Regions from separate parts of the Cedecea sp. B1(4) genome, predicted to be linked through region 1. Evidence: predicted binding sites of a transcription regulator. Region 1 holds the regulator's gene; the other holds the start of a gene.

Region 1 (4,333 bases):
TCTACCTACGGTGGCAACCCATTGGCCTGTGCGGTGGCCGGGGCGGCTTTCGATATCATCAACACGCCGGAAGTTCTCAAAGGTGTGGCGGACAAACGTCAGCTTTTCGTTGAACAACTGCAAAAGATAAACGCACAGTTCGATCTTTTCAGCGACATTCGTGGCATGGGACTGTTGATTGGTGCAGAGCTTAACGAGAAGTACAAAGGGCGTGCCCGCGAGTTTCTCTACGCTGGCGCGGCAGAAGGTGTGATGGTATTGAACGCCGGGCCGGACGTTATGCGCTTCGCGCCTTCGCTTATTGTCGAGGACGCGGATATCCTGGAAGGGATGCAGCGTTTCGCCAAAGCGGTTGCCAGCGTGGTAGCCAGCTAAGGCTAACCCGAGCGTCGCAGACGGCGGTTGAGCCAGATCCCATGATGAGGCCGCTGGCGCCAGGCGACCGAGGAGATGGTATGCATGGTGTTCAGGTGGCCAATAATCCGCTGTAAATGCTGCTCCATGGTGCTTAACGGCCCCGTGGGCAGCGTGTCCGATTCCAGGATATTCGCGTCGTTCGACCCGCCAGGCCCGTCATACTCCAGCCTTTGCTGGCATCGCTGTAACCCAATCTCACAAGACTGTAGATATTTCTGCGCCAGGTCCGGCGTCAGCATGTTGTGTTCGCGCGCCAGCGTGGTCATGGCGTTGATATGCTCGACGATGAACTGGCTGTGCGTCACCCAAAGTTTCATGTCTGCCAGGTAGTGGGAGTTAAAGCCTGGCTCCTGCATCGCCTGATTGAGCGAGTTAAACAGCGCATTGTGCGCCTGGTTGACCCGCATACGCTGCCAGGCCAGCGGCGTGGGCTCTGGATCGTTGCTCAATATCAGCCGAATAGCATCCTGATCTGCCTCCAGCGCGTCGTGGGCGTTCTGACGCAATAGGCCGGTTTGCCACTGTGGCCACAGCCAGATCATGCCGCCAAAGGCGATCAGGCAGCCAAGAAGAGTGTCTATGAGCCTGGGAATGATGTAACTCTCGGCGCTGAGGGTAATGAGCTGCAGGGTATATACCGCCGTGACGGTAAAGCCAATGGTGGCCCAGCCGTAGCTTTTGCGGATAAACAGGTAGCTCACCAGCGTAATCATTAACATCGCCAGCAGGGTGTAGCTGTCCGGGACGTGGAAGTGCAGGGTGATACCCGCGATACACAGCCCTGCCATGGTGCCTGCCGCCCTGTGAACAATGCGCACCCGCGTTGCACCGTAGCCGTTTTGCGTCACGAACATCACCGTCATTAGGATCCAATACGGCTTTGGCAGGTGTAAGAAGGAGCCCAGCAGGCTGGCAATGGTCAACATCACACCTAAGCGCGCGGAGCTGCGCAAAGCGGAGGATTTGAACGAGAGATAGCTTTTCAGGGCCGGGAAAAACGGTAAACGGCGTTCCCTGTCCTCCATTAAATCCCTCACGTACAGCGGCCGCTGGGTTTTCAGTACCCGGGCAATGCGGCTGAAGTGGTAATGGCAGAACTGCCCCACTGGATTGTCCGGGTTCTGGCGAGCTATTTTTTCCAGGGCGTCGATCTGCTTATCCATGGTAAAGCGCGTTGGATAGCGGTGATAAAGAATATCGTCTGCCAGCACGCGCAGGCGCGCGGCGATGGTTTGGGCATTCCAGCGGATCACCGCCTCGGCATGGCTTTGCTCGACCAGTTTTTGCACCTCTTCAGGCTGGTGCAGGCTTACCGAAATGTGTTCCTGCAGATCCAGCGCAACCTGGAAAGCGCGTAATAGACGCTTGTAGCCGTTTTGCTGGTTGGCCGATAGCATATGCAGCTGCTGATAGCAGGTGGTGATCAGATCGACGGCTTTTTGTTGGCGGGCCAGCAGCGGCGGCAGCGCTTTTTCCGGGTCGGTATGCTGGGTCAGCAGGCTGTATTTTGCTTCGCAGTAATCTGCCAATTGGCGGTACAGCAGGCTGAGCGACTCCCTGAGCGGCTGTTCGCGCCAAAGCCGGAACCAGAACCAGTTGAAAGCGCCGTACCAGATGGTACCGAAGATATAGAGCACCATCGGTTTCCATATAGGCATGTTACCGGCCATGCTGAGCGTAAAAATAGCGGCGATCAGCGATGCGGGCAGCAGGCGAGCGTGAAGTGAACTGATTTCCGCCGTCACGCCGAGCAGCAGAGCCATGACGATCAATATTGCCGGCAGCGGGATGTGGGTATAGAGCAGCAGAAGCTGCAGGATAAGGCTGCTGAGGGCGAACAGGCTGCCGCCTATAATCAAACGTTTGAAGAAGCGTTTGTGTGGTGTGTCCAGCCCGGCAATGTTGCAGCAGGCGGGAACTAACGAGAAGAGCAGGCCGTTTTGCAGGCTGCCAAGCAGCAGGCCGACAGCCACGGGAAGACACAGCACCAGCGTTTGCCGCAGCGCGTAGTTAACTTCCGGGTGGTAAATTAATCTCTTCCACATAGCCTGAATTGTAGAGACAAAAAAGGCGTGTTACCGAAGCGACACGCCTTTATAAGGGCTAATTAACGGGTGCCGTAAACGACAATCGTTTTACCGTGGGCGGAAATGAGGTTCTGATCTTCCAGCATTTTCAGAATACGGCCAACGGTTTCGCGGGAGCAGCCCACGATCTGACCGATTTCCTGGCGGGTGATTTTGATTTGCATCCCGTCCGGGTGGGTCATGGCATCCGGCTGTTTAGCCAGGTTAAGCAGCGTCTGAGCGATGCGGCCGGTCACGTCGAGGAAGGCAAGGTTGCCAACTTTCTCAGAAGTCACCTGCAGGCGGCGCGCCATCTGGGAAGAAAGACGCATCAGGATATCCGGGTTGACCTGAATCAGCTGACGGAATTTTTTATAGGAAATTTCAGCTACTTCACAGGCTGTTTTGGCACGAACCCAGGCGCTACGCTCCTGACCTTCTTCGAATAAACCTAATTCACCAATGAAATCACCCTGATTCAGATAAGAAAGGATCATCTCCTTGCCTTCTTCATCTTTAATCAGAACAGCTACGGAGCCTTTGACGATGTAGTACAGCGTCTCCGCCTTTTCACCCTGGTGAATCAGCGTGCTCTTCGACGGATACTTATGAATGTGGCAATGAGACAAGAACCATTCGAGAGTCGGGTCTGTTTGCGGTTTGCCAAGCACCATGCGCGGTTATCCTCTGTTATAAACTGGCTACCAAAGACAAGACGTGGAACCTCTTGTCTGGCGTTGCAATCGTGAAATTTTCCCAAGCCCTGGGAGCTGGCGGGCAGGTTAACCCTGCGGCCTGTAATTAGTCGTTTCCTCTGCTTACGGCATAAACGTCTCTGTATCGCAGCAGCATCCGGATTGTTTTAGCATAGCTTTTGGTTAGTGTCTTGTATTGTCTCGTTTCAGCATGACCTGGATCGCCTTACGTTGCCAGTTTTCACGTAGACGCGTAATCTGAAAGAAATTTTTATTACGGGAGTAGGTAAAATGCAGGCACGTGTTAAATGGGTGGAAGGCATGACCTTCCTCGGCGAATCCGCTTCTGGCCACCAAGTTCTGATGGACGGTAACTCCGGGGATAAAGCGCCAAGCCCGATGGAAATGCTGCTGATGGCCGCGGGCGGTTGTAGCTCAATTGACGTGGTGTCGATTCTGCAAAAAGGCCGCCATGATGTGACGGATTGTGAGGTGAAACTGACTTCCGAACGTCGTGAAGAAGCACCGCGTCTGTTTACCCGCATCCATCTGCATTTTGTTGTGACCGGGAAAGAGCTGAAAGAAAGCGCGGTTGCCCGCGCCGTTGAGCTGACCGCAGAGAAATATTGCTCGGTGACGTTGATGCTGGAGAAAGCCGCCGAGATTAGCCACAGCTACGAAATTATTGAAGCGTAAGTAGAAAAGGGCGGTGTAAAGCCGCCCTCACGCTATCAGGCAATTTTCCTGCCTTCCGCCAGCCGCTGCACCAGCGGGGCCATGATCAGCTCCATCGCCAGCCCCATTTTCCCGCCCGGTACCACCAATGTATTGATGTGGGAGATAAACGACCCCTGCAACATCGCCAGCAGATAAGGGAAGTCGATGTCGTCCAGCCCACGGAAGTGAATGACCACGAAGCTTTCGTCCAGCGACGGAATGGCTCGCGCGGCAAACGGGTTAGAGGTGTCTACGGTCGGAACGCGCTGGAAGTTGATATGGGTACGTGAGAACTGCGGCGTAATGAAGTTGATGTAATCGTCCATGGATCGCACTACGGAATCCATCACCGCTTCCCGTGAATGGCCGCGTTCGCTGGTATCGCGCACCAGTTTCTGAATCCATTCCAGGTTAACGATGGGCACCACGCCTACCAGT
Region 2 (4,333 bases), on a different contig from region 1:
AATGACCAGGCCGACAAGCTGTCCGTGACCGCTTATTATTCGCCGCTGCATTTCAGGCCGAAAGACAGCAACTACGACAGCATGCGTGCGCTTGACTACCGTCATTCTACCGTGATGGCGGGCCTGTCCTGGGTGCATAACACCGACTATGGCTTCCTGCGTACCGTGCTGGCCGGGGATATCCTGAACAACAGCAACGGCATCACCTGGGATACCGCCTGGCTGTACCGCTACAACGCGGATAGCCTGACGGTCACGCCGGGGATTGGTGTCGTGTGGGACAGCAAGAATCAAAACGACTACTACTATGGCGTGAGCGGCAAGGAGTCCAACCGCAGCGGCCTGAACGAGTACGATGCGGGTAACAGCTGGTCACCGTACGTTGAGCTGTCCGTCAACTATAAGCTGAACGCCGACTGGAACGTGTTCGGTATGGGCCGCTATATGCGTTTGTCCAAAGAAGTGACCGACAGCCCAATGGTCGACAGCAACTGGACTGGTGTGCTGCTGACGGGCGTGAACTACAGCTTCTAATTGGTGCAATCAGTGCACTAAAACGGGGCGCTTACGCCCCGTTTGCTTTTTAATGGGGCAGAGGTTAGCGGCCTTTGCCCTAAGCTGGTGAAAGGCGTTTAGCCTTTCTTCGCCACGCTGATGGTCTGGCTCAGACGGGTAGGTTTCTCCGCGCTGGCTTTCTGTTTTTTCGACGCGCAGGCGGTTTCTACGCAGACGAAGGTTTTGTAGCCGTCGTCCGGCATATCGCCCATCGAAACGGACAGCGCCGGGCCTGGGTTCCAACCCACCACGTTGTAATGATGGTGATGAACCACGTTCAGGGTGCGCTTCAACGGGCTGGCATCATGAATGACGCTGCACTCTTCCGGCTCCAGGTAGAGACGATCGGTGCGGTCAGGGAAGGTTTGTACGCCGTCGGTCAACTGGCCCGGGGCTTCATTCAGCACTTTATCAATATACGGATTACCCAGACCGCTGACTTTTACATCCGCGATGTCGCCGACATTGAAGTAGGTGTGCAGGGCCGAGGTGGTTTCGAACTCACCGTGTGCTTCCAGCTCGATTTCACAGGTTTTGCCTAGCTTGAAGCGGGCATACAGCGTGAATTCATGCGGCCACAGTTTTAGCGTCTCGGCATTGTTATGCAGCTCAAAGGTCAGCACCACGCCGTTGGCGTCTTCATTATGCGCGCTCAGCGTCCACGGCTGGTTGCGAGCAAAACCGTGCGCCGGCAGGCCTGGCTGCTCCGCCGGGCCAAACCATGGCCAGCAAATCGGCACGCCGCCGCGCAGCGCTTTGCCTTTATGGAATGGGGTGATGTCGCTCAGCCAGAGTACTTCATCTTCGCCTGCGGGCTGCCAGGAGAGCAGATGTGCGCCCTGGAGCGCGAAAGATGCCCGAACCTGTGGGTGATCAACGACGATGACGTCCAGTTCATCGTTTATGCGGCGGGTAAGGGCAGGGGTAATTTGTTCGACGACCGGAAGTGCAAAAATTTTATTAATCATTTCTTTTTTCCTTAGTCCTGGTTATTTGAGGCAAAAAAAAGAGCGACCGAAGTCGCCCTTTAGGATCAGGTTCCATCTCAACTTATTTGGAGATGTGAGCGATCAGATCCAGTACTTTGTTGGAGTAGCCAGTTTCGTTGTCGTACCAGGAAACCAGTTTCACAAAGTTGTCGTTCAGTGCGATACCCGCTTTAGCATCGAACACGGAAGTCAGTACTTCGCCGTTGAAGTCGGTAGAAACTACGTCATCTTCGGTGTAGCCCAGAACGCCTTTCATTGCGCCTTCGGAAGCAGCTTTGATTGCTTTCTTAATTTCTTCGTAAGAAGCAGCTTTTTCCAGACGAACGGTCAGGTCAACAACGGACACGTTAGGGGTAGGAACGCGGAACGCCATACCAGTCAGTTTGCCTTTCAGCTCTGGCAGTACAACGCCTACAGCTTTAGCAGCACCGGTAGAAGAAGGGATGATGTTCTGAGCTGCGCCGCGGCCGCCGCGCCAGTCTTTGTGAGACGGGCCATCAACGGTTTTCTGAGTTGCGGTGGTAGCGTGAACGGTGGTCATCAGGCCTTCAACGATACCGAAGTTGTCGTTGATAACTTTAGCCAGTGGAGCCAGGCAGTTGGTGGTGCAGGATGCGTTGGAAACGATGTCCTGGCCTGCGTATTTTTCGAAGTTAGCACCGCGAACGAACATTGGGGTGTTGTCTTTGGAAGGACCAGTCAGAACAACTTTTTTCGCGCCAGCAGTGATGTGCTTACGAGCGGTTTCGTCAGTCAGGAACAGACCAGTTGCTTCAGCAACAACGTCAACGTTCACTTCGTTCCACTTCAGGTTAGCCGGGTCACGTTCTGCGGTAACACGGATAGTTTTACCGTTAACAACCAGGTTGCCGTCTTTAACTTCTACAGTACCGTTGAAACGACCGTGAGTTGAGTCGTACTTCAGCATGTAAGCCATATAGTCAGCGTCTAACAGGTCGTTGATTGCAACGATTTCGATGTCAGAACGTTCCTGAGCAGCACGGAAAACGATACGGCCGATACGACCAAAACCGTTGATACCTACTTTGATAGTCATAGTATTCCACCAGCTATTTTTTAGTGAATAAAAGGTTGGCTGTAAAATTACAAAAACCTTACGCAGCGTCAAGCGGAATCGTGTCAATCATTGCGACAAATCAATCCTGTGACCAGGGTTTGTACGACTGAACGCCTCACGCTTCCTTTTGGGCTTAAATCCAAATGGGGACGATGCGGGGAATTTTAAACGCCAGTCCCAACAATAATGTGATTCACGTCACGCTTTGTGCCGTGCCAGAATTTCAGGGCTAAGTTTAGAACAAAAAGCAGCACGGTGTTGTTAATTTTTTGTTAGAATGGGGCCGTGAGCTGTCCCAATTGAACTGACCGAGATGTACACCTATGTCTAATCAATTACCCCCTGATTCAAATAAGAAAAACCTCAGCGAGATGCAATACTACGTGACCCAGAAGCACGGCACTGAACCACCGTATTCAGGGCGTTTACTGCATAATAAGCGTGACGGGATTTATCACTGTCTGGTGTGTGAGGCCCCGCTGTTTCTTTCGGAAACAAAATACGACTCAGGCTGCGGCTGGCCAAGCTTCTACGAGCCTGTCAGCCCCGATGCCATCCGCTATCTGACCGATAATTCTCACGGCATGGAACGCGTTGAAATCCGCTGCGGCAGCTGCGACGCGCACCTGGGCCATGTGTTCCCGGATGGCCCGCAGCCGACCGGGGAGCGGTATTGCGTTAACTCGGCCTCGCTGAGCTTCACCGACGGGCAAAATGGTGAGCAGGTTGAGGGTTGAAGAATCGATTCAGCTAATTATTCTGCGACGGGGTGCCCAATGAGCAATCTGGATGAGATGTTGAGCGTGATGACGCCGGAAATTTATCAGCGCCTGGCGACCGCGGTCGAACTGGGAAAGTGGCCTGATGGCGTGGCGCTGACCCAGGAGCAAAAAGACAACAGCCTCCAGTTGGTGATGCTGTGGCAGGCGCGCCACAACACGGAGGCGCAGCACATGACTATCGACACCAATGGCCAGATGGTGATGAAGAGCAAGCAGCAGCTGAAAGCGGAGTTTGGCATCGAGCCTGCGCCGTTTGTGACGATGAAGCTGCAGTAAACAAAAAGGGAGACTCACTGGTCTCCCTTCGTTTTTCTGCGCTAACCGCTATTTAGCGTGATCGATGCCCAGCGACTCGGCGAGCTGTTTCGCCAACTGGTTGTTGTCATCCGCGCCGTATTCCCAGAACATCGCGCCGCCCAGCCCCTTCTCCTTGATGTATTCGGCTTTGATTTTCACCGAACGTGGGTTCTCATAGGAAATGGCAAACAGCGGTTTACCTTCAGCAGACTTCAGCGTCAGGTACGGCACCTTCGCGTCGTCATCCCACTCTTCGGTGAAGCGCTTCTGCGGGTCGTTCAGCATTTTCTTCACCAGGTCGTTGTATTTGACGTAAGTGTCTTTCGTCAGCTCCACGCCCAGCGCGGTTTTAAACAGCTCCAGCTCACGCTCGCCGAAGTAGGGCTGTGTGACCGGATTTTTCTGCGCGTCGGGTTTTGACCAGTCAATGCCCGGCTCTACGGCACGCTTAGGTACGCGGCCATAGAAGCCGATGCCGAGGTTCATCTGCGCTGGTTTCAGCCCGGCTGCGAGATAGTTATTTACTACGAAATCAGCGCTGTACTTGTCGGCTTCGGCAACGGTCGGCCACTTTTTCGAATCATAGAGATTCGAGTTGAAGTACTGCGTACCGTACGCCATGTCGTAGGTCA

The links. Region 1 encodes CRP, which controls carbon source genes, mostly activating them, when cyclic AMP is high. Its sites were predicted from a motif close to ATGTGANNNNNNTCACAT; they were not measured.
Region 2: the regulator CRP is predicted to act here: its motif matches at 2,809-2,826, upstream of msrB (peptide-methionine (R)-S-oxide reductase MsrB).

The regions. Positions count from the first base shown of each region.
Region 1 is NZ_JCAHMZ010000007.1:14,642-18,974, reverse strand. Features, by position in the region: gene argD (bifunctional acetylornithine/succinyldiaminopimelate transaminase) at 1-375, shown strand, start outside; gene ACR6JA_RS15440 (YccS/YhfK family putative transporter) at 378-2,462, opposite strand; gene crp (cAMP-activated global transcriptional regulator CRP) at 2,525-3,157, opposite strand; gene ACR6JA_RS15430 (OsmC family protein) at 3,470-3,874, shown strand; gene ACR6JA_RS15425 (phosphoribulokinase) at 3,910-4,333, opposite strand, start outside.
Region 2 is NZ_JCAHMZ010000001.1:353,363-357,695, forward strand. Features, by position in the region: gene ACR6JA_RS01725 (MipA/OmpV family protein) at 1-534, shown strand, start outside; gene ACR6JA_RS01730 (D-hexose-6-phosphate mutarotase) at 633-1,523, opposite strand; gene gapA (glyceraldehyde-3-phosphate dehydrogenase) at 1,606-2,601, opposite strand; gene msrB (peptide-methionine (R)-S-oxide reductase MsrB) at 2,946-3,359, shown strand; gene ACR6JA_RS01745 (YeaC family protein) at 3,399-3,680, shown strand; gene chiD (chitinase ChiD) at 3,729-4,333, opposite strand, start outside.